DNA from 2 places in the Thermus brevis genome. Region 1 is predicted to be linked to the other one. Evidence: riboswitches for the same ligand, from Rfam matches in the RefSeq annotation. Region 1 holds a riboswitch; the other holds the start of a gene.
What was found. A riboswitch is a leader RNA that binds a small molecule or an ion and turns the genes downstream of it on or off. The one in region 1 is predicted to bind thiamine pyrophosphate.
Positions count from the first base shown of each region.

Region 2: linked by a shared signal. The riboswitch ahead of KQ693_RS04615 (thiamine ABC transporter substrate-binding protein) and the one ahead of thiE (thiamine phosphate synthase) in region 1 are both predicted to bind thiamine pyrophosphate.

Region 1 is NZ_CP102606.1:1,598,952-1,608,928, forward strand. It holds gene sat (sulfate adenylyltransferase) at 1-1,048, opposite strand, end outside; gene cobA (uroporphyrinogen-III C-methyltransferase) at 1,051-1,776, opposite strand; gene KQ693_RS08740 (sulfite exporter TauE/SafE family protein) at 1,769-2,509, opposite strand; gene KQ693_RS08745 (phosphoadenylyl-sulfate reductase) at 2,510-3,178, opposite strand; gene KQ693_RS08750 (precorrin-2 dehydrogenase/sirohydrochlorin ferrochelatase family protein) at 3,166-3,816, opposite strand; gene KQ693_RS08755 (uroporphyrinogen-III synthase) at 3,813-4,571, opposite strand; gene KQ693_RS08760 (nitrite/sulfite reductase) at 4,584-6,314, opposite strand; TPP riboswitch at 6,441-6,550, shown strand; gene thiE (thiamine phosphate synthase) at 6,645-7,265, shown strand; gene thiS (sulfur carrier protein ThiS) at 7,252-7,446, shown strand; gene KQ693_RS08775 (thiazole synthase) at 7,447-8,232, shown strand; gene KQ693_RS08780 (NAD(P)/FAD-dependent oxidoreductase) at 8,229-9,164, shown strand; gene thiC (phosphomethylpyrimidine synthase ThiC) at 9,167-9,977, shown strand, end outside.
Region 2 is NZ_CP102606.1:804,534-814,510, forward strand. It holds gene rpoB (DNA-directed RNA polymerase subunit beta) at 1-1,089, shown strand, start outside; gene rpoC (DNA-directed RNA polymerase subunit beta') at 1,131-5,708, shown strand; gene KQ693_RS04600 (fuculose-1-phosphate aldolase) at 5,788-6,366, shown strand; gene KQ693_RS04605 (hypothetical protein) at 6,363-6,602, shown strand; gene KQ693_RS04610 (alpha/beta fold hydrolase) at 6,572-7,420, shown strand; TPP riboswitch at 7,459-7,553, shown strand; gene KQ693_RS04615 (thiamine ABC transporter substrate-binding protein) at 7,575-8,609, shown strand; gene KQ693_RS04620 (ABC transporter permease) at 8,676-9,977, shown strand, end outside.

The DNA of each region.
Region 1 (9,977 bases):
CCCCTTCCCGTAGGATAGGGACCAGTTCCGGGCGTACCAGCTCGGCGGGTGGGGTTTTGCCCTCCCTTAAGAGGGACCGTACCCTGGTCATGCTGATGGAGGTTCGCTTTTCCCGGTGGTGGTCGGGGCAGGTTCTTTCCGAGGCGATCCCGCCGCAGATGGGGCAGTGAAAGACCGCGCCCACCTTCACGATCTCGATGCCCAAGGGGGGAAGCTGGTCAAAGATGCGGTGGGCTGCGTAAGGATCGTAAAAATCTCCTACCCCTGCATGATCCCGGCCCACCAGGAAGTGGGTGGCCCCGAAGTTCTTGCGCACAAGGGCGTGGAATACCGCTTCCCGGGGCCCGGCGTAGCGCATCGGGGTGGCAAGGCCAAACAGGGCCACCCGTTCCCGGGGCAAAAAGCCTTCTATGAGGGCTTGGTAAGCCTTAACGATGACCTCCGTGGGGAAGTCGTCCTCTTTCTTGGCACCCAGGATGGGATGGACTAGAACTCCATCGGCCAGCTCCAGTCCCAACCGGATCAGGTACTCGTGGGCCCGGTGGGGGGCGTTGCGGGTTTGAAAGGCCACCACCCTACTCCAGCCCTTTTCCCGGAAGAAAGCCCGCATCTCCTCGGGGGTTTTCTCAAGCTGTGCAGACCGGGGTCTCCAGGCCAACACCTCTACCCGCCCCCCGAGGGCGTAGGGCCCCTTGGCGAGGAGCTTCTTGACCCCGGGGTGGGCCTCGCTCTCCGTACCGAACACCTGCCGGGACAAGGTCTTCAAGTCCAGCTCGTAGGCGTCCTCTACCTGGAGAAGGGCCACCGGCTTTTCCCGGCGCACGAGGACCACCTGATCCCCCTTGCCCACCCGGGGTCGCTCCTGGAGCTGGAGGAGGATGGGAATCGTCCAAACCTCTCCCGAAGGGAGGCGCATCTCCTGGGCCACGGAAAGGGTTTCCTCCCGAGTCATAAAGCCTCGCACAGGGTGGAAGGCTCCCGTGGCCAGGTTTTCTAGGTCCAGCTGCTCGTCCTCGCCAATGGTCACCTGGGGTAGGGTTTCCACCATGGTCAAACCTCCGCAAGGACCCAAGTCTGGGGCGTCTTTTGGAGAACGTCAAAGACCTCCACCACCTTGCCGATCACCCAGACCGCTGGGGCGGCCACCTCCACCTTCCCCTCCGCCACCTCTTCCAGCCGGCTTAACACCCGCGCTTCCTTGGGGGTGGTGGCCCTCTCCACGAAGAGGCAAGGTTCCTTGGGATCCCTTCCCAACCGAATCAGCTCTTGGGCAATCCATGCCCGCCTTCTCACCCCCATGAGGACCACCAGGGTGGATACCTTGGCGGAGGCGCTTAGGTCCGGGTATCCACCACCCTCTAAAACCCCGGAGACCACCGCAAAGCCCGAACTGAGGCCTCGGTGGGTGAGGGGAAGTCCTGTGGCCAGGACGCTGCTTACCCCAGGTACTACCTCCACCGCCACCCCATGGGCGCTGAGGAAAAGCACCTCCTCACCCCCTCTTCCGAATACGAAGGGGTCCCCTCCCTTGAGCCGGACCACGAAGGGGTGGGTCCGGGCGTAGTGGAGGAGAAGCCGGTGGATGTCATCCTGCTTGCCGCTTTCCCCTTCCGCCTTGCCCACCTCCACCCTTTTCCCCTGGATTAGGGCCAGGATCTTCCCGTCCACCAGCCGGTCGTGGAGGACCACCGGGGCTTCCCTGAGGAGGCGGTAGGCCTTCAGGGTGAGGAGGTCGGGATCTCCTGGCCCGGCTCCCACCAGGTAGACCCTAGCCATGGGCCACCCCCCGCCAGACCATCTGGGCACCGATGAAGAGAAGCCAGAGTAGGAGGGCTACCCGGAAGGGCTGCTTGGGCACGCGGGTGGCCACGAGGGCCCCCAGGCTGGCCCCCACGATTCCTCCTAGGCTTAGGGAGAGGAGGAGGTTTGGGTCCACCTGGCCGAAGTGGAGGTGCACCCCAGCCCCCGCCAGGGAGAGGACCAGGCCGAAGAGGATGTCCGTGCCCACCACCTGCTGGGGAGTAAGGCGGGTGGCGTAGAGCAGGAGGAGGCTGCCCAGGGCCCCTGCTCCTGCCGAGGAGAAGCCCACCTCGAGGCCAATCCCGAAGGCGGCGGGAGGCAGGAGCCAGGGCCGTTCCCGGCTTAGGGTTAGCCGGGCCAGGCTCCGGTAAAGCCCAAGCCCCGCTGAAACCACCACGGTGAGCCCCACCAGGAGGAGGACCATGTCCTTGGCCCCCTTGAGGTGAACCAGGAGGAGGCTGCCCAGCAGGACCCCAGGAATCCCCCCCAAAAGGAGGAGGCTCAGCACCCTACCCGCCACCTGGCGCCTAAAGAGGTAGACGGCGCCAGCGGGAACCTTGACCAGAAAACCGAAGAGAAGGGCCGTGCCCACCGCGATCTCCGGGGAAAGGCCCAGGCCCAGGATGAGGAGGGGGGCGGTGATGGTGCCGGCCCCCACCCCGGTGATCCCGATGGCGAAGGCGATGAGGAAGCCCAGAAGAAAGGCCATCTATTCCTCCTTTGGGTGCAGGTGGATGCCACACTCCAGCTTGCCCTTGCCCGCCCAGCGGCCAGAGCGGGGGTCCTTGGGGTCTAGGGGCTTGGCCGTACAGGGAGCGCAGCCGATGGAGAGGTAGCCTTGGTCATAAAGGGGAAGGTGGGGAAGATCGGCCACAGCCAGGTAGGCGAAGACCTCCTTCAGGGTCCAATCGTAGAGGGGGTTCACCTTGATGAGGCGGTGGCCGCTTTCTAGGATGGCTTCCTCCCTTGGCTTCAGGTGGGCCCGGGTGGGGGACTGCTCCCGTCTAAGCCCTGTGAACCAAGTGTCGTAGTCCTCGAGGGCCCGGAATAGCGGGTCCACCTTGCGGATCTGGCAGCAGCGGGTGGGGTCGGTCTCGTAGAGCTTCCCGTATAGGCGTTCCTGCTCCTCCCGGGAAAGGCTTGGGGAGAGGTTGATGAGCTGGAAGCCAAGCTTCTCCTTTAGGGCATCCCGGTAGGCGTAGACCTCCGGGAAGTGGTAGCCGGTGTCCAGGAAGAGGACGGGGATGTCGGGTTTCTCCTCCAAGAGGAGATGGAGCACCACCACGTCCTCTGCTTGGAAACTGCACGTGAAGCAGGGCTTTTGGCCTTCCGCTAGGGCGTCCCGGATAAGGGCCTTGGCGCTTGTTACCTTGTCCATGGCTGAACCTCCGCAAGCACTTCCTCCACCTTTTCCTTGGCCCTGGTCAGGCCGGCCTCCGGATCCAGGTCAAGTTCCTCTAAGGCCAAATCCACAAGGCGGTACCAAAGCCGCTTGCGCTCTTCGAAGCAGGGGATCTCCGCTATCCGTGGCCTAAGGTGGCGCAGGTAGGCTACAAGTTCCCCGTACTCTGGACCCAAAAGCCGAAGAAAACGCTCCTTTAGGCGCACCGCCAAGGCAGGGGCAGCCCCAGAGGTGGAAAGGGCCACCACCAACTCCCCCCTTCGCACCACGGCGGGGAGGATGGCGGTGGCGTTTTCCGGGTCGTCCACCGCCACCAAAAACACCCTTCGCCTTTCCGCTTCTGCCTTTACCTGGGGGTGGATCCCCTTGTCCCGGGGATGGCTCACCACCAGGAAGAAGCCCTCGAGGTCCCCTTCCCGATAACCTCGGGGAAGCCAGCGGATCCTTCCCTCCTTGGCCAAGTCCGCCAGATTCCAATGGTCCTCCTCAGCCAGGACGGTAACCTGGGCCTGGGCCTCCAAGAGGGCTTGGAGCTTGGCCCCCGTTTCCGGGCCGCCGGCGATTAGGAGAACCGGCCTGTCCCTCAGGTTCAGCATGAGGGGAAAGTAGGTCATGCCACCCCCCGGTACAGGCGTAAGAAGCCCTGGAGCATGCTTCCTAGCCGCTCCTGCTCATCCACGTAGAAGGGCTGCACCCCCCACTCCCTTAAGGCATCCGCGGTAACCCGGCCCACGGCCAGGGCCTTTACCTCGTGCTGGAAGGTTCTCCTCAACTCCGAGGGGTTCCGGGCTCCCTCAAACAGGAACTCCACCTGGATGGCGGCTACAAAGGCTACCGCTTCCACCTCTTTGGCCAAAATGGTCTCCTCCAGAAGGCGGATCCCCTCAGGGTCCGGCAGGTGGCGGTAAGGCATGAGGGGGAGAACCGCATAGCCCCTTTCCTCCAAGGCCTGTTCCAGGAGGGGTAGGGGCTTGCCGTAAAGCTGGACGGCGGCCACTCCGGGTCCTTGGGGTAAGAGAGGCAGGAGGCTTGGTGTGGTCCCGTCTCCTACCCCATGAGGGGCAAGCCCTAGGTCCCTGAGTACCCGGGCGGCCTTGGTCCCCCGGGCCAAGCGGAGGGCTTTCTCCAGGCTCCCCTTCAGGTCTAGTTCCAAAACCCGCCCTCCTTCCAAAAGCTCCCTTACCCCTATCCCGGTGGTGGCCACGAAGAGATCCACGCCTTCTCCCAGCCGCCGGAGATGGTCCTGGTATTCGGGAGCGGGTACCTTTTCCGTGGCCTGAACAGGGAGAAGGAGGGGGATTAAGCCTAGCTTTGTCGCCAGGGATTTGAACTCTTCCCTCCTCCTGAGACCGGCATAGGCAATGCGCATCCCCAACCTCCCTTACACCGCGCACTCCCCACGGCCTAGCTGCACCCGGAAGGTTTCCCCTTCCGCCCCCAGGTCCTGGTAGTACTCTGGGGCTTCCTCATAGGAAGGAATAGTCTGGAGGTCCTCGAGAAGGGGCTTGAAGGAGGCGGCCCCCACCCGGTCCAAATAAGCCTGGAAACTTTCGCCCTGCTCCCGCTCCTCCTGGTAGCGCTTCAGGATCCTTTCCACCGCCTCAGGAGTGCGCCGGGCAGGAATCCGAGCCACTACTTGGCCAAAACGGGCCTCCCCCTCCCGGGTGCGCCCCCCCAGGAGGAGGGTGTAGTGAGGAACTTCGTTTTCCCCTACCTTACGGCTTGAGCCGTAAAGGCCGATATCGGCTATGTGGTGTTGACCGCAGGAGTTGGGGCAACCGGAGATCTTGATGCTAATGGACCGCACCGCTGGATCATGGGTCAGAGGAAGGGTGTGGAGGTGCGCTTCCAGGGCCTGCGCCAGTCCCCGGGAGCGGGTGATGGCCAGGTTGCAGGTGTCAGCTCCAGGGCAGCGGGTTATGTCCAGGATGGTGTGGGCCTCAGGATGGGCCAGGCCCACCCGCAACAGGGCTTCGTAAAGCCCACCCAAAGCGTCCTCGGGCACGAAGCGAAGGAGTAGGTTCTGGCTGATGGCACTCCTTATTTCTCCAGCGTAGGTTTCGGCGATATCCGCCAGCGCCCTGAGCCCTTCCGAGGTGATATCCCCAAGGGGAAGGCGCAGGGCCACGGTGTAGTAGCCCTCTTGCTTTTGACGAAAGAGGTTGGTGCGGCGCCAGGCATCAAACCCGGGAGCGAAGGAGAAGGGCTTCCTGGGAGGGGAGGGAAGGCTTGGGGGTGGGAGGTCCTGGGGAGGTTGCCAGGCCTTTAGGTCCTCACCGCTTGCGGTGAGCTTCACGATCCGCCTTTCCTCCCTTACCGCCTCGCGGAAGGCGGCAATTCCCCACTTCTTTACCAGAAACTTGAGCCGGGCTTGGGTTAGGACCTTGCGGTTACCGTGGCGGTCAAAGAGGCGGATGATGGCCAGCATGGTGGGGAGGAGGTCCTCCTCTGGGGTAAAGGGTTCCAAAAGTTCCGCGCTCATAGGAGCCGCTCCCAAGCCCCCGCCCACATAAAGGCGGAAGCCCCTTTTGCCCCCCTCCACCGCGGCCACCACCCCGATGTCGTGAATGGGGGTACGGGCATGGTCTGTGGCGCACCCCTCGAAGGCAATCTTGAATTTGCGGGGCAGGTTCTGCCCCACGGGGTGACGGAGGAAGTAGCGGTAGGCGGCCTCGGCGTAGGGAGTCACGTCAAAGGGCTCCTCAGGGGAAACTCCGGCGTACGGGCAGCAGGTGATGGCTCGGATGGAGTGGCCGCAGGCCTCGCGGGTAGTGAGGCCCACCCCGTTTACAGCCCGGAGGACGTGGGGTACGTCCCTTCGGTGCACGTGGTGAAGCTGCACCGCCTGCCGGGTGGTTACGTGGGCCAGACGGTTTTCTGCATACCGCTCCGCCACCTCTGCCAGAACCCTTAGGGCCTCCGGGCTTACCCGGCCCACGGGGAGTTTGATGCGCACCATGTGGTGCTCTGGCCTTCCCCGAATGCCGTAGATGCCGTTTTTCAGGCGGTAGACCCGGAAGTCCTCGGGGTCTTCCTCCCCCGCCTCGAGGCGGGAAATCATGGCCTCCAGATACTGGATTTCGGCTTCGGCCTCCGCGCTGAGTCCTGCCATTCCGCCTCCTTTCCCCCCTCCCCGGGGGATTGCCCGGCATGATATACCATTGAGTGTGTGAAAGTCAAGGGTATATGCCCTGTTCCCCAGGCCGGGTTTTCGAGAGCCCCGCATGCTATAGTGGAAGGGACAGGCTAGGGGTGCCCCAATGGAGGGGCTGAGAGCTAGGTTTCTCCTAGCAACCCTTAGAACCTGATCCGGGTAATGCCGGCGGAGGGAAGCCTATGCGGAAGAATCCCCTTACAAACCGACTTCTCCCCAGGCCGCGTGGGCCCTGGAGACCCGCTTGAGGCTTTACCCGTAGGGCACATGCGCTGGGGAGGTGAAAGCTTGCTGGGAAGGCTCTATCTGGTGGTGACCCCGAGGCCCGGTTGGTCCATGGTGGAGGTGCTGGATCGGACGGAACGGGCCCTGGCGGGTGGGGTGGAGGTCGTGCAGCTTCGGGCCAAGGACTGGGAGGCGAGGCCCATCCTGGACCTGGGGGAGAGGATGCTGGCCCTGGCCCGACGGTATGGGGTGCCCTTCCTCCTCAACGACCGGCCGGACCTGGCGGCCCTTCTGGGAGCGGATGGGGTGCACCTTGGCCAAGGGGACCTGACGCCCGCGGAGGCCCGGCGTTTCTTTCAGGGGATGGTGGGCCGCTCTACCCACGCTCCCGAACAGGCCCTAAGAGCCCTCGAGGAAGGAGTGGACTACCTCTCCATAGGCCCTGTGTGGGAAACCCCCACCAAGCCGGGGAGGCGGGCCGCGGGCCTGGGCTATGTGCGCTGGGCCCGGGAGAACCTGGGGGAGAGGCCCTGGTACGCCATCGGCGGCATCACCCTGGAGAACCTGGGGGAGGTTTCGGAGGCTGGGGCGCGCCGAGTTGTGGTGGTCCGTGCCATCCTGGACGCTGAGAACCCCGAGCGGGCGGCCCAGGCATTCAGGGAGCGGCTTTATGGTGTGGCTTAACGGGGAGGCTAAGCCCCTCGAGGGCAAGACGCTAAGGGAGGTTCTGGAGGAGCTGGACGTGGATCTTTCCCGGGTGGCGGTCCTCCTCAACGAGGAGGCCTACCTGGGGCGGGAGCTTCCTCACCACGTCCTGAAGGAGGGGGATGTGGTGGAGGTGGTCACCCTCATGCAAGGAGGCTAGATGGACACCTGGAAGGTCGGGGACATAGAGCTTAAAAGCCGTCTTATCCTGGGCTCGGGCAAGTTCCGGGACTTCGGGGTGATGCGAGAGGCCATAAGGGCTGCGGGGGCCGAAGTGGTCACCGTGGCCATCCGCCGGGTGGAGGCCAGGATGCCCGGGCACGTGGGTCTCCTCGAGGCCTTAGAGGGCGTGCGCCCCCTGCCCAACACGGCAGGCGCCAGGACGGCGGAGGAAGCGTTGAGGATAGCCCGGCTGGGCCGGGTTCTCACCGGGGAGAGGTGGGTGAAGCTGGAGGTGATCCCTGACCCCACCTATCTCCTCCCCGATCCCGTGGAAACCCTGAGGGCGGCGAGGATGCTCATGGACGAGGGCTTCCTGGTCCTGCCCTACATCGGTCCTGACCTCGTCCTGGCCAAGAAGCTTTCGGAGCAGGGCACGGCTACGGTGATGCCCCTGGCGGCCCCCATCGGCTCCGGCTGGGGGGTGAGGACCCGGGCCCTTTTGGAGCTCTTCGCCCGGGAGAAGACCTCACTGCCCCCGGTGGTGGTGGACGCAGGGCTTGGCCTCCCTTCCCATGCAGCGGAGGTGATGGAGATGGGTTTGGACGCCGTGCTGGTGAACACCGCCATTGCCGAGGCCCAAGATCCCGTGGCCATGGCTGAGGCCTTTCGTTTGGCTGTGGAGGCGGGGAGGAAAGCCTTTTTGGCCGGCCCCATGCGACCCCGGGAGGTGGCGAGCCCCTCGAGCCCCATGGAGGGCATCCCTTTGGGAGGTCCTAAGCCGTGAGGGTAGAGGTGGCGGTGGTGGGGGCGGGGATTATCGGAACCCTCGCCGCCTACGAGCTCAGGAAGCGGGGGCTTTCCGTCCTCCTCCTAGATGCCGGTAAGGAGGGAGCGGCTACCCTGGCCAGTGCGGGGATGCTGGCTCCTTATCCCGAGGGGCTTTCCGGGGAGGTTTTGGAGGCGGCCCTTTTCGGCCTGGAGTACTATCCAGGCCTCCTCGAGGAGCTTGCCGTCAAGGGATGGAAGGTGGAGGCGGGGTTTAGCGGCACCCAGGTGGCGGCCCTGTCCCAGGTGGAAAAGGAGGCCTGGGAGGCCCAGGAGTCCTTGTCCTACCCGGTTCGGGGTGGAAGGGGAGCGCGTACCTTCCCTGGGGGGTATGTCCATCCCAAGGCCCTCCGCAAGGCCTTACTGAAAGCTCTGGAGGTCATGGAAACCCCTTTCCTTCAAGCCGAGGTGGAGGAGGTGAAGGAAGGGGGAGTGCGAGGGCGCTGGCGGGAGGAGCCCTTTACCGCCCAGGCCCGGTTCGTCCTCCTGGCCGTGGGCGCCTGGGGTAGCCGATTTGGCCTTGGGGTCCGGCCCCTGAAGGGGGAGGCCTTGGTCCTCGAGGGCCCGGCTCCTCCTGCCCCCCTTTTCGCTGGGGAAGGGTACCTCCTTCCCCGGGAGGGTGGGGTATACGTGGGGGCCACCCAGCGAGAGGGATGGGCTCAAGGAGTGGATCTATTCGGCCTAAGGTGGCTTTCCGACTACGCCCACGAGCGCTTTCCCCTGCTGGCAGGGGCCAGGTTCCGGGAGGCCCTTTGGGGGTACAGGCCGGTGGGAGAGCTTTTCGTGGGTGAGGTGGAAAGGGGAGTGCTGGCTGCGGTGGGCCATGGAAGGAACGGCATCCTCCTGGCCCCGTGGACGGCGAAGAGGATTCTCGAGCTTTTGGGGGTGTAGCTATGACCCAGCTGGAAGCGGCAAGGAAGGGCATCGTGACCGAGGAGATGGCTTACGTGGCGGAGAAGGAGGGGGTTTCCCCTGAGTTTGTGCGGGAAGGGGTGGTGTCGGGGCAGATCGTGATTCCCAGGAACCCCAACCACCGCACCCTTCGGGACTTCAAGGGGATCGGGGAAGGGCTCAGCGTGAAGGTAAACGCCAACCTGGGTACCTCCTACGACTACGTCAACCTCGAGGAGGAGGTGGAAAAGGCCAGGGTGGCCATTCAGTACGGGGCGGACACCATCATGGATCTCTCCACAGGGGGGGACTTGAAGGCCATCCGGGAAAGAATCCTCGAGGTGGCCACCGTTCCTTTGGGCACCGTGCCCATCTATGAGGCGGAGTTCCGCGCCGCCAAGAGGAAGAGCTTCTTCGACATGTCCGCGGACGAGCTTTTCGAGGTCATAGAGGAACACGGGCGGCAGGGGGTGGACTACATCACCGTGCACGTGGGGGTTACCCTGAAGAACCTGGAGGTTTACCGGAATTCCTCCCGGACCACGGGGATTGTGAGCCGGGGTGGAGGGCTTCTCGCCGCCTGGATGCTCCACCGGGGAGAGGAGAACCCCCTTTACGCCCGCTTTAACGACCTCCTGGACATCGCCCGCACCTACGACATGACCCTCTCCTTGGGCGACGGCCTCAGGCCGGGGTCCCTGGCGGACAGCACCGACCGGGCCCAGATCGCCGAGCTCCTCACCATCGGGGAACTGGTGGAGCGGGCCCGCCGGGCAGGGGTGCAGGCGATGGTGGAAGGACCGGGCCACATTC
Region 2 (9,977 bases), 790 kb from region 1:
CGCACCAGCTTCAAGGGGGAGCAGGAGCCCTCCCCGGAGGAGAGGCTTCTGCGCTCCATCTTCGGGGATAAGGCCCGGGATGTGAAGGACACTTCCCTCCGGGTGCCCCCGGGCGAGGGGGGCATCGTGGTGGGTACCCTTCGCCTGCGCCGTGGGGACCCCGGGGTGGAGCTGAAGCCCGGGGTGCGGGAGGTGGTGCGGGTTTACGTGGCGCAGAAGCGCAAGCTCCAGGTGGGGGACAAGCTGGCCAACCGCCACGGGAACAAGGGGGTGGTGGCCAAGATCCTTCCCGTGGAGGACATGCCCCACCTGCCCGACGGCACCCCCGTGGACATCATCCTGAACCCCCTGGGCGTGCCGAGCCGTATGAACCTGGGCCAGATCCTGGAAACCCATCTGGGCCTGGCGGGCTTCTTCCTGGGCCAGCGCTACATCTCCCCGGTCTTTGACGGGGCCACGGAGCCCGAGATCAAGGCCCTTTTGGCCGAGGCCTTCGACCTTTACTTCGGCAAGCGGAAGGAGGAGGGCTTCGGGGTGGACAAGAGGGAGCTCGAGGTCCTGGCCCGGGCGGAGAAGCTGGGTTTGGTGAGCCCCGGCAAAAGCCCGGAGGAGCAGCTTCGGGAGCTTTTCATCCAGGGCAAGGTGGTTCTCTACGACGGCCGCTCCGGCGAGCCCATCGAGGGCCCCATCGTGGTGGGGCAGATGTTCATCATGAAGCTTTACCACATGGTGGAGGACAAGATGCACGCCCGCTCCACCGGCCCTTACTCCCTCATCACCCAACAGCCTTTGGGCGGTAAGGCCCAGTTCGGCGGCCAGCGCTTCGGGGAGATGGAGGTGTGGGCCCTCGAGGCCTACGGAGCCGCCCACACCCTGCAGGAGATGCTCACCTTGAAGTCCGACGACATCGAGGGCCGTAACGCCGCCTACGAGGCCATCATCAAGGGCGAGGACGTGCCCGAGCCCAGCGTGCCCGAGTCCTTCCGCGTGCTGGTAAAGGAGCTTCAGGCCTTGGCCCTGGATGTGCAGACCCTGGACGAGCGGGATAACCCCGTGGACATCTTTGAGGGCCTGGCATCCAAGCGGTAAGCCGCACCGCAGAAGCGGGATTGCCCTTAAGTGGAGGAGGAATGAAAAAGGAAGTTCGCAAGGTTCGCATTGCCCTGGCCTCTCCGGAAAAGATCCGCTCCTGGAGCTACGGGGAGGTGGAGAAGCCTGAAACCATCAACTACCGCACCCTGAAGCCCGAGCGGGATGGGCTTTTCGACGAGCGCATCTTCGGCCCCACCAAGGATTACGAGTGCGCCTGCGGCAAGTACAAGCGCCAGCGCTTTGAGGGCAAGGTGTGCGAGCGCTGCGGGGTGGAGGTCACCAAGAGCATCGTGCGCCGCTACCGCATGGGGCACATCGAGCTGGCCACCCCGGCGGCCCACATCTGGTTCGTGAAGGATGTGCCCTCCAAGATCGGCACCCTCCTGGACCTCTCCGCCACCGAGCTGGAGCAGGTCCTTTACTTCAGCAAGTACATCGTCCTGGACCCCAAGGGGGCGGTGCTGGATGGGGTGCCGGTGCAGAAGCGCCAGCTCCTCACGGACGAGGAGTACCGGGAGCTCCGCTACGGCAAGCAAGAGACCTATCCCCTTCCCCAGGGGGTGGATGCCCTGGTCAAGGACGGGGAGGAGGTGGTGAAGGGGCAGGAGCTGGCTCCCGGGGTGGTGAGCCGTATGGATGGGGTGGCCCTTTACCGCTTCCCCCGGCGGGTGCGGATCGACTACCTGCGCAGGGAGCGGGCGGGCCTCCGCCTTCCCCTCTCCGCCTGGGTGGAGAGGGAGGGCTATAGGCCGGGAGAGATCCTGGGGGAACTTCCCGAGCCCTACCTCTTCCGGGCGGAGGAGGAGGGGGTGGTGGAGCTCAAGGAGCTCGAGGAGGGCCACCTCCTCACCCTCCTCAAGGACGAGGAGGCCGTGGCCCGCTACTTCCTGCCCGTGGGGTTGACCCCCTTGGTGGTCCACGGGGAGGTGGTGGAAAAGGGCCAGCCCCTGGCCGAGGGGCGGGGTCTTCTGCGCATGCCCCGCCACATGACCGCCAAGGAGGTGGAGGCGGAGGAGGAAGGGGATACCGTCTACCTCACCTTCTTCCTGGAGTGGACGGAGCCCAAGGACTATGGGGTGGCTCCCCACATGAACGTGGTGGTGCCGGAAGGAGCCCACGTCCAGGCGGGGGAGAAGGTGGTGGCGGCCATCGACCCCGAGGAGGAGGTGATCGCCGAGGCCGAGGGCATCGTTCACCTGCACGAGCCCGCCAGCATCGTGGTGATGAAGGCCCGCCTCTACCCCTTTGAGGAGGACGTGGAGGTAACCACCGGGGACCGGGTGGCCCCGGGGGATGCCCTGGCCGACGGGGGCAGGGTCAAGAGCGAGATCTACGGCCGGGTGGAGGTGGACCTGGTCCGGAACGTGGTGCGGGTGGTGGAATCCTACGACATCGACGCCCGCATGGGGGCCGAGGCCATCCAGGCCCTTTTGAAGGAGCTGGACCTGGAGAAGCTGGAGGCCGAGCTCTTGGAGGAGATGAAGCACCCCTCCCGGGCCCGGCGGGCCAAGGCCAGGAAGCGCCTCGAGGTGGTCCGGGCCTTCCTGGACTCCGGCAACCGCCCGGAGTGGATGATCCTCGAGGCGGTGCCCGTGCTTCCCCCGGACCTCCGTCCCATGGTCCAGGTGGACGGGGGGCGCTTCGCCACCAGCGACCTCAACGACCTCTACCGCCGCCTCATCAACCGCAACAACCGCTTGAAGAAGCTCCTGGCCCAGGGGGCCCCGGAGATCATCATCCGCAACGAGAAGCGCATGCTCCAGGAGGCGGTGGATGCGGTCATCGACAACGGCCGCCGCGGCTCCCCCGTCACCAACCCGGGCTCCGAACGGCCTCTTAGGAGCCTCACCGACATCCTCTCCGGCAAGCAGGGCCGCTTCCGCCAGAACCTCTTGGGCAAGCGGGTGGACTACTCGGGGCGGAGCGTCATTGTGGTGGGTCCCCAGCTCAAGCTCCACCAGTGCGGCCTGCCCAAGCGCATGGCCCTGGAGCTCTTCAAGCCCTTCCTCCTCAAGAAGATGGAGGAAAAGGGCATTGCCCCCAACGTGAAGGCGGCCCGCAGGATGCTGGAAAGGCAGCGGGACATCAAGGACGAGGTGTGGGATGCCCTGGAGGAGGTCATCCACGGCAAGGTGGTCCTCTTAAACCGCGCCCCCACCCTCCACCGCCTGGGCATCCAGGCCTTCCAGCCGGTTTTGGTGGAAGGCCAGTCCATCCAGCTCCACCCCCTGGTCTGCGAGGCCTTCAACGCCGACTTCGACGGGGACCAGATGGCGGTGCACGTGCCCCTCTCCTCCTTCGCCCAGGCGGAGGCCCGCATCCAGATGCTCTCCGCCCACAACCTCCTCTCCCCGGCCTCCGGGGAGCCTTTGGCCAAGCCCAGCCGGGACATCATCCTGGGGCTTTACTACATCACCCAGGTGCGCCGGGAGAAGAAGGGGGCGGGCCGGGAGTTCGCCACCGTGGAGGAGGCCCTGGCCGCCTACGACCGGGGCGAGGTGGCCTTGAACGCTCCCATCAAGGTGGCGGGCAAGGAAACCAGCGTGGGCCGCTTGAAGTTCGTCTTCACAAGCCCCGACGAGGCCCTTTTGGCGGTGGCCCATGGCCTTCTGGACCTGCAGGACGTGGTGACGGTGCGCTACCTGGGCAAGCGCCTGGAAACCAGCCCGGGCCGGGTCCTCTTCGCCCGCATCGTGGGCGAGGCGGTGGGGGATGAGAAGGTGGCCCAGGAGCTTCTGCAGATGGACGTGCCCCAGGAGAAGAACTCCTTGAAGGACCTGGTCTACCAGTCCTTCCTGCGCCTGGGGATCGAGAAGACCGCAAGGCTTCTGGACGCCCTCAAGTACTACGGCTTCACCCTGTCCACCACCAGCGGGATCACCATCGGCATCGACGACGCCGTCATCCCCCCCGAGAAGCAGAAGTACCTGGAGGAAGCCGACAAGAAGCTTAGGCAGATCGAGCAGGCCTACGAGATGGGCTTCCTCACGGACCGGGAGCGCTACGACCAGGTGATCCAGCTCTGGACCGAAACCACGGAGAAGGTCACCCAGGCGGTCTTCAAGAACTTTGAGGAGAACTACCCCTTCAACCCCCTCTACGTGATGGCCCAGTCCGGGGCCCGGGGTAACCCCCAGCAGATCCGCCAGCTTTGCGGCATGCGGGGCCTCATGCAAAAGCCCTCGGGGGAGACCTTCGAGGTGCCGGTGCGCTCCTCCTTCCGGGAAGGCCTCACCGTGCTGGAGTACTTCATCTCCAGCCACGGGGCCCGGAAGGGTGGGGCGGACACCGCCCTCAGGACCGCGGACTCGGGCTACCTCACCCGGAAGCTGGTGGACGTGGCCCACGAGATCGTGGTGCGGGAGGCGGACTGCGGCACCACCAACTTCATCTCCGTCCCCCTCTTCCAGCCCGACGAGGTGACCCGCACCCTGCGCCTCAGGAAGCGCTCGGATATCGAGTCCGGCCTCTATGGCCGCGTTCTGGCCCGGGAGGTGGAGGTTCTGGGCCAGCGCCTGGAGGAAGGGCGCTACCTGACCCTCGAGGACGTGGGGCTCATCATCAAGGCGGCGGAGGCCGGGGAGATCAAGGAGGTGCCCGTGCGTAGCCCCCTCACCTGCCAGACCCGCTACGGGGTGTGCCAGAAGTGCTACGGCTACGACCTCTCCATGGCCAGGCCCGTGTCCATCGGGGAAGCGGTGGGGGTGGTGGCGGCGGAGTCCATCGGCGAGCCCGGCACCCAGCTCACCATGCGCACCTTCCACACGGGCGGCGTGGCGGTGGGCACCGACATTACCCAGGGTCTGCCCCGGGTCATCGAGCTCTTTGAGGCCCGCAGGCCCAAGGCCAAGGCGGTGATCTCCGAGATCGACGGGGTGGTGCGCATCGAGGAAACCGAGGAGAAGCTTTCCGTCTTCGTGGAATCCGAGGGCTTCTCCAAGGAGTACAAGCTCCCCAAGGATGCCCGCCTGGTGGTGAAGGATGGGGATTACGTGGAGGCGGGCCAGCCTTTGACCCGCGGGGCCGTGGATCCCCACCAGCTTCTGGAGGCCAAGGGCCCCGAGGCGGTGGAGCGCTACCTGGTGGACGAGATCCAGAAGGTCTATCGGGCCCAGGGGGTGAAGCTCCACGACAAGCACATCGAGATCGTGGTGCGGCAGATGCTCAAGTACGTGGAGGTCACCGATCCCGGGGATAGCCGCCTGCTGGAGGGCCAGGTCCTGGAGAAGTGGGACGTGGAGGCCCTGAACGAGCGGCTCATCGCCGAGGGCAAGACCCCGGTGGCCTGGAAGCCCCTCCTCATGGGGGTCACCAAGAGCGCCCTGTCCACCAAGAGCTGGCTTTCCGCCGCCAGCTTCCAGAACACCACCCATGTGCTCACCGAGGCGGCCATCGCCGGCAAGAAGGACGAGCTCATCGGTCTCAAGGAAAACGTCATCCTGGGCCGCCTGATCCCTGCGGGGACCGGAAACGACTTCGTGCGCTTTACCCAGGTGGTGGACAAGAAGACCCTCAAGGCCATCGAGGAAGCCAGGAAGGAGGCGGTGGAGGCCAAGGAGAAGGAGCCTGCCCTCCGCCGCCCTGGCCGCCGCGAGCAGCCTGGGAAGCAAGCCTAGGGCCACCCCACCCTGGCATAGCCAGGGTGGGGGCTCCTAAGCGCCGCCCCCAGAAGGGCTTTTGCGCCATAATGGGCCCATGCTGGCGCGGATCTACACCGCCTTTCGCCAGGTGGGGGAGGATCTTTTCCACCACAGGCTCATCTCCGCCACCGCGGGCAACTTTTCCGTGCGCACCAAGGAGGGCTTTCTCATCACCAAAAGCGGGGTGCAGAAGGCCCGCCTGACCCCCGAGGACCTGGTGGAGGTGCCCCTCGAGGGCCCCTTTCCGGAAGGGGCCAGCGTGGAGAGCGTGATCCACCGGGAGGTGTACCGGGCGACCCCGGCCCGGGCCATCGTCCACGCCCATCCCCGGGTGGCGGTGGCTCTTTCCTTGCACCTGGACCGGATTGTTCCCCTGGACCTCGAGGGCCAGTACTACCTGAAGGAGGTTCCCGTGCTTGCCCCCAAGACCACAAGCGCCACCCTGGAGGCCGCTTTGGCCGTGGCGGAGGGCCTTAAGGGGCACCGGGCCTGCCTGTTAAGGGGCCACGGGGCCTTTGCCATAGGGCTTAAGGAGAAGCCGGAGGACGCCCTTCTGGAGGCCTATAGCCTCCTCACCACCTTGGAGGAAAGCGCGGAGATCCTCTTCTACCACCGCCTTTGGGGGAGGGGATGAGGGTAGTCTTTGTGGAGGGCAAGGAAAAGGAGGCCCTTTTGGGCTTGGCCCGGGAGCTTCCCCATCCCTACTGGCTTCTTGCGGGGGAAGGGGTCTGGCTTTTGGAGGTGTTCGGCGCCGGGGAGGAAGCCTTGGCCAAGGCCAGGGCCCTGCCCGGGGTTAAGGTTTGGGCCTTCACCCTGGAGGATGGGGTAGTCTATAGGGGATGCGGGAAGAAATCGGCTACATCCCCGTAGGGGAGGCGGAGCTTTACGTGGAGGACGTGGGGGACGAGCATGCCCCGGCCCTCCTGGTCCTCCACGGAGGGCCTGGGGGAAACGCCTACGCCTTGAGGGAAGGGCTTCAGGACTACCTGGAAGGGTTCAGGGTCATCTACTTCGACCAGCGGGGTTCCGGCCGGAGCCTGGAGCTTCCCCAGGACCCCAGGCTTTTCACCATAGATGCCCTGGTGGAGGATACCGTGGCCCTGGCCGAGGCCCTGGGGCTGGAGCAGTTTCATCTTCTGGCCCACGGCTTCGGAGCCCTGGTGGCCCTGGAGCTCCTCCGCCGCTACCCGGAGGTCCTGGGGGCGGTGCTCCTTTCCCCCTGGGTGAGCTTCCCCTGGCTTTCCGCAAGGCTTGCGGAGGCGGCGGGGCTTGAGCCTTTGGCCGACCCCGAGGCGAACCTGAGGGCGGCCTTGGAGAAGGCGGAGCCCAAGCTCCTCTTCGACCGCCTCATGTTTCCCACCCCCCATGGCCGCCTGGAGTACGAGTGGGTGGCGGAGGGCTCGGGCATCCTGGGGCCGGATACCCCGGCCTTGGCCTTTTGGAAAAACGGTCTCTGGCGGCTGGACTACACTCCTTACCTCTCCCCAAGCCGCAAGCCGGTGGCCCTGCTGGTGGGGGAGAAGGACGGCACCAGCTACCCCTATGCCGAGGAGGTGGCGGAACGCCTCAAAGCCCCCATCCGGGTGATACCCGGGGCCGGGCACTACCCCTGGATCGACCAGCCGGAGGCTTTTGGCGAGGCCTTCCGGGAGGTCCTCGAGGGCCTGCTGGCTCTCTGGAGGGTGTGAGGGATGCCCTTCCAGGGCCAGGAAGGGTGGTAAACTCAGGGCGTCACCGGGGGTGCCCTCTTATGGGGCTGAGAGATACCCTTGGAACCTGATCCGGGTAATGCCGGCGTAGGGAAGGTGACCAAGGCCCCTCCCGGTGACAAGGAGGGGTTTTATGTTGAGGATCTTTGCCCTGCTGGTCCTTCTGGCCTTCGGCTTCGCCCAGGAGATCACCGTCCTCACCCACAGCAGCTTTTCCCTGGATAAGGGGCTCATCGCCCGGTTTGAGCGGGAAACCGGCCTGAAGCTCCGCTTCCTTAAAGGGGGGGATGCCGGGGAAACCCTAAACCGGGCCATCCTCACCAAGGGAGCCCCCATCGCCGACGTGATCTACGGCTTTGACAACACCTTCCTCTCCCGGGCCCTCGAGGCGGATATCCTCTTGCCCTACCGTAGCCCAGAGATCCAGAACCTTAAGGCCACCTTGCTTCTGGACCCTACCTTCCGCGCCCTTCCCGTGGACTACGGCTGGGTGAGCCTGAACTACGACCGGGCCTACTTCAAGGACCGTCCCTTGCCCAAGGCCCCCGCCGACCTCGCTCGGCCCGAGTACGCCAGGCTTCTGGTGGTGCAAAACCCCGCCACCAGTTCCCCGGGCCTGGCCTTCCTCATGGCCACGGTGGCCCGCTTCGGCGAGGATGGCTACCTGGACTTCTGGGCCAAGCTCAGGGATGGAGGGGTGCGGGTGGCCAAGGGGTGGAGCGAGGCCTACTACACCCACTTCACCCTTTACAAGGGGGATAGGCCCCTGGTGGTCTCCTACACCACCAGCCCCGCCGCCGAGGTCTACTATTCCGAGGGGAAGTACCAAGAGCCGCCCACGGGAAACCTCTTCCCCGAGCTGGCCTTCTTCCAGGTGGAGTTCGTGGGGATCCTGAAGGGGACCAAGAACCTGGAGGGGGCCAGGAAGGTGGTGGACTGGCTCCTTTCCAAGCCGGTCCAGGAGAACCTTCCCACGGAGATGTGGATGTACCCGGCCCGCCGGGATGCCAGGCTCCCCGAGGTCTTCCGCTTCGCGCCTGAGCCCCTTGGGAGCGTGCGTATGGACCCCAGGGCCATGGCCCAAAACCGGGAGCGCTGGATCGAGGAGTGGACCAAGGTGGTCCTGCAGGGGCAAAGCCCCGAGTCGGTGCGCCAGGGCAGGCGGTAGCGCCTCCCTCAGGCTGGGAAGGCCCTGGGCTTTTCGCCGGGCGGCTTGGGGGTTAGGCTTAGGGGGATGGCCTACGGAGGCTTTTTCGTCCTCCTCTTCCTGAGCCTAGCCCTCTTCTACCCCCTTTTCCGCATCCTGGCCCTGGGGGTAGGGGAGGGGTTTGCCCGGGCCCTGGCAGACCCCTACTACTGGGAGCGCTACCTCTGGAGCCTGGAGTATGGGCTTCTCTCTGCCCTCTTCACCCTGTCCCTGGCCCTGCCCCTGGCCTTCCTCTTTCGCCGCCGCTTCCCCCTTAGGGGGGTTTTCCTGGCTCTTTCCACCTTGCCCTTCGTCCTCCCCACCCCGGTGGTGGCCCTGGGGTTTTTAGCCCTCCTGGGCCCCAGGGGACTTTTGGGGGTGGACCTTTACGGCACCAAGGCCATCCTTTTTCTGGCCGCCATTTTTTACAACCTGGGCCTTGCCCTCAGGATCCTCCTGCCGGTGGCCTTGAACCTGGAAGGCCCCTTGCAGGCGGCTCGGGTCCTGGGGGCCTCGAGCCCCAGGGCTTTTCTAAGGGTAGGGCTTCCCCTCCTCCTCCCCGCCTTGGGTTCTGCAGGGCTTTTGGTGTTCATCTACGCCTTTTCCGCCTTCGGGGTCCCTCTCCTCCTGGGGGGGCCCCGGTACGCCACCCTCGAGGTGGAGGTCTACACCCTCTTGGCCTACCGCCTGGCCTTCCCCGAGGCCAGCGCCCTCATGCTTTTGGAGATCCTCACCCTGGGCCTCGCCGTGGCCCTCTACCTGCGCCTCCGGCCCTACCCCCTGTCCCCCGGAGGGCTTCTTCCCCCTCCTCCTTGGGCCTATACCCTGGGCCTAGGCGTCCTTTTTCTCCTCCTTTTTGCCCCCTTGTGGGGGCTTTTTCTGCGCCTGGACCTAGGGGCCTTGGCCGCCGCCTGGGCCTCGGAGGACTTCACTCCCCTTTCCGTGGCGTTGGGGAATAGCCTCCGCTTCACCCTCTTGGCCCTGGCCCTGGCGCTTCCTTTGGGAGTGGCTTATGCCGCAGCGGCCCGCCGGAGCCCCCTCATGGACCTCTTGGGGCTTTTCCCCCTCATGGTGAGCCCGGTGGCCGTGGGCCTCGGCTACCTTTTGGCTTACCCAAACCTCCGGGGCTCCTTGCTCCTTCTGCTTGCCGCCTATGCCCTTTTGGCCTACCCCCTCCTTGCCCGGGCCCTCCTGCCTGCCTTAAGAAGCCTTTCCCCAAGCCTCCTCGAGGCGGCCCGGGTCCTGGGGGCCACGCCCCTTCGGGCGTTTTTGCGGGTGGAGATCCCTTTGGTCTTTCCCGCCCTGCAATCCGGGCTGGCCCTGGCCTTGGCGGCCATTTTGGGGGAGTTT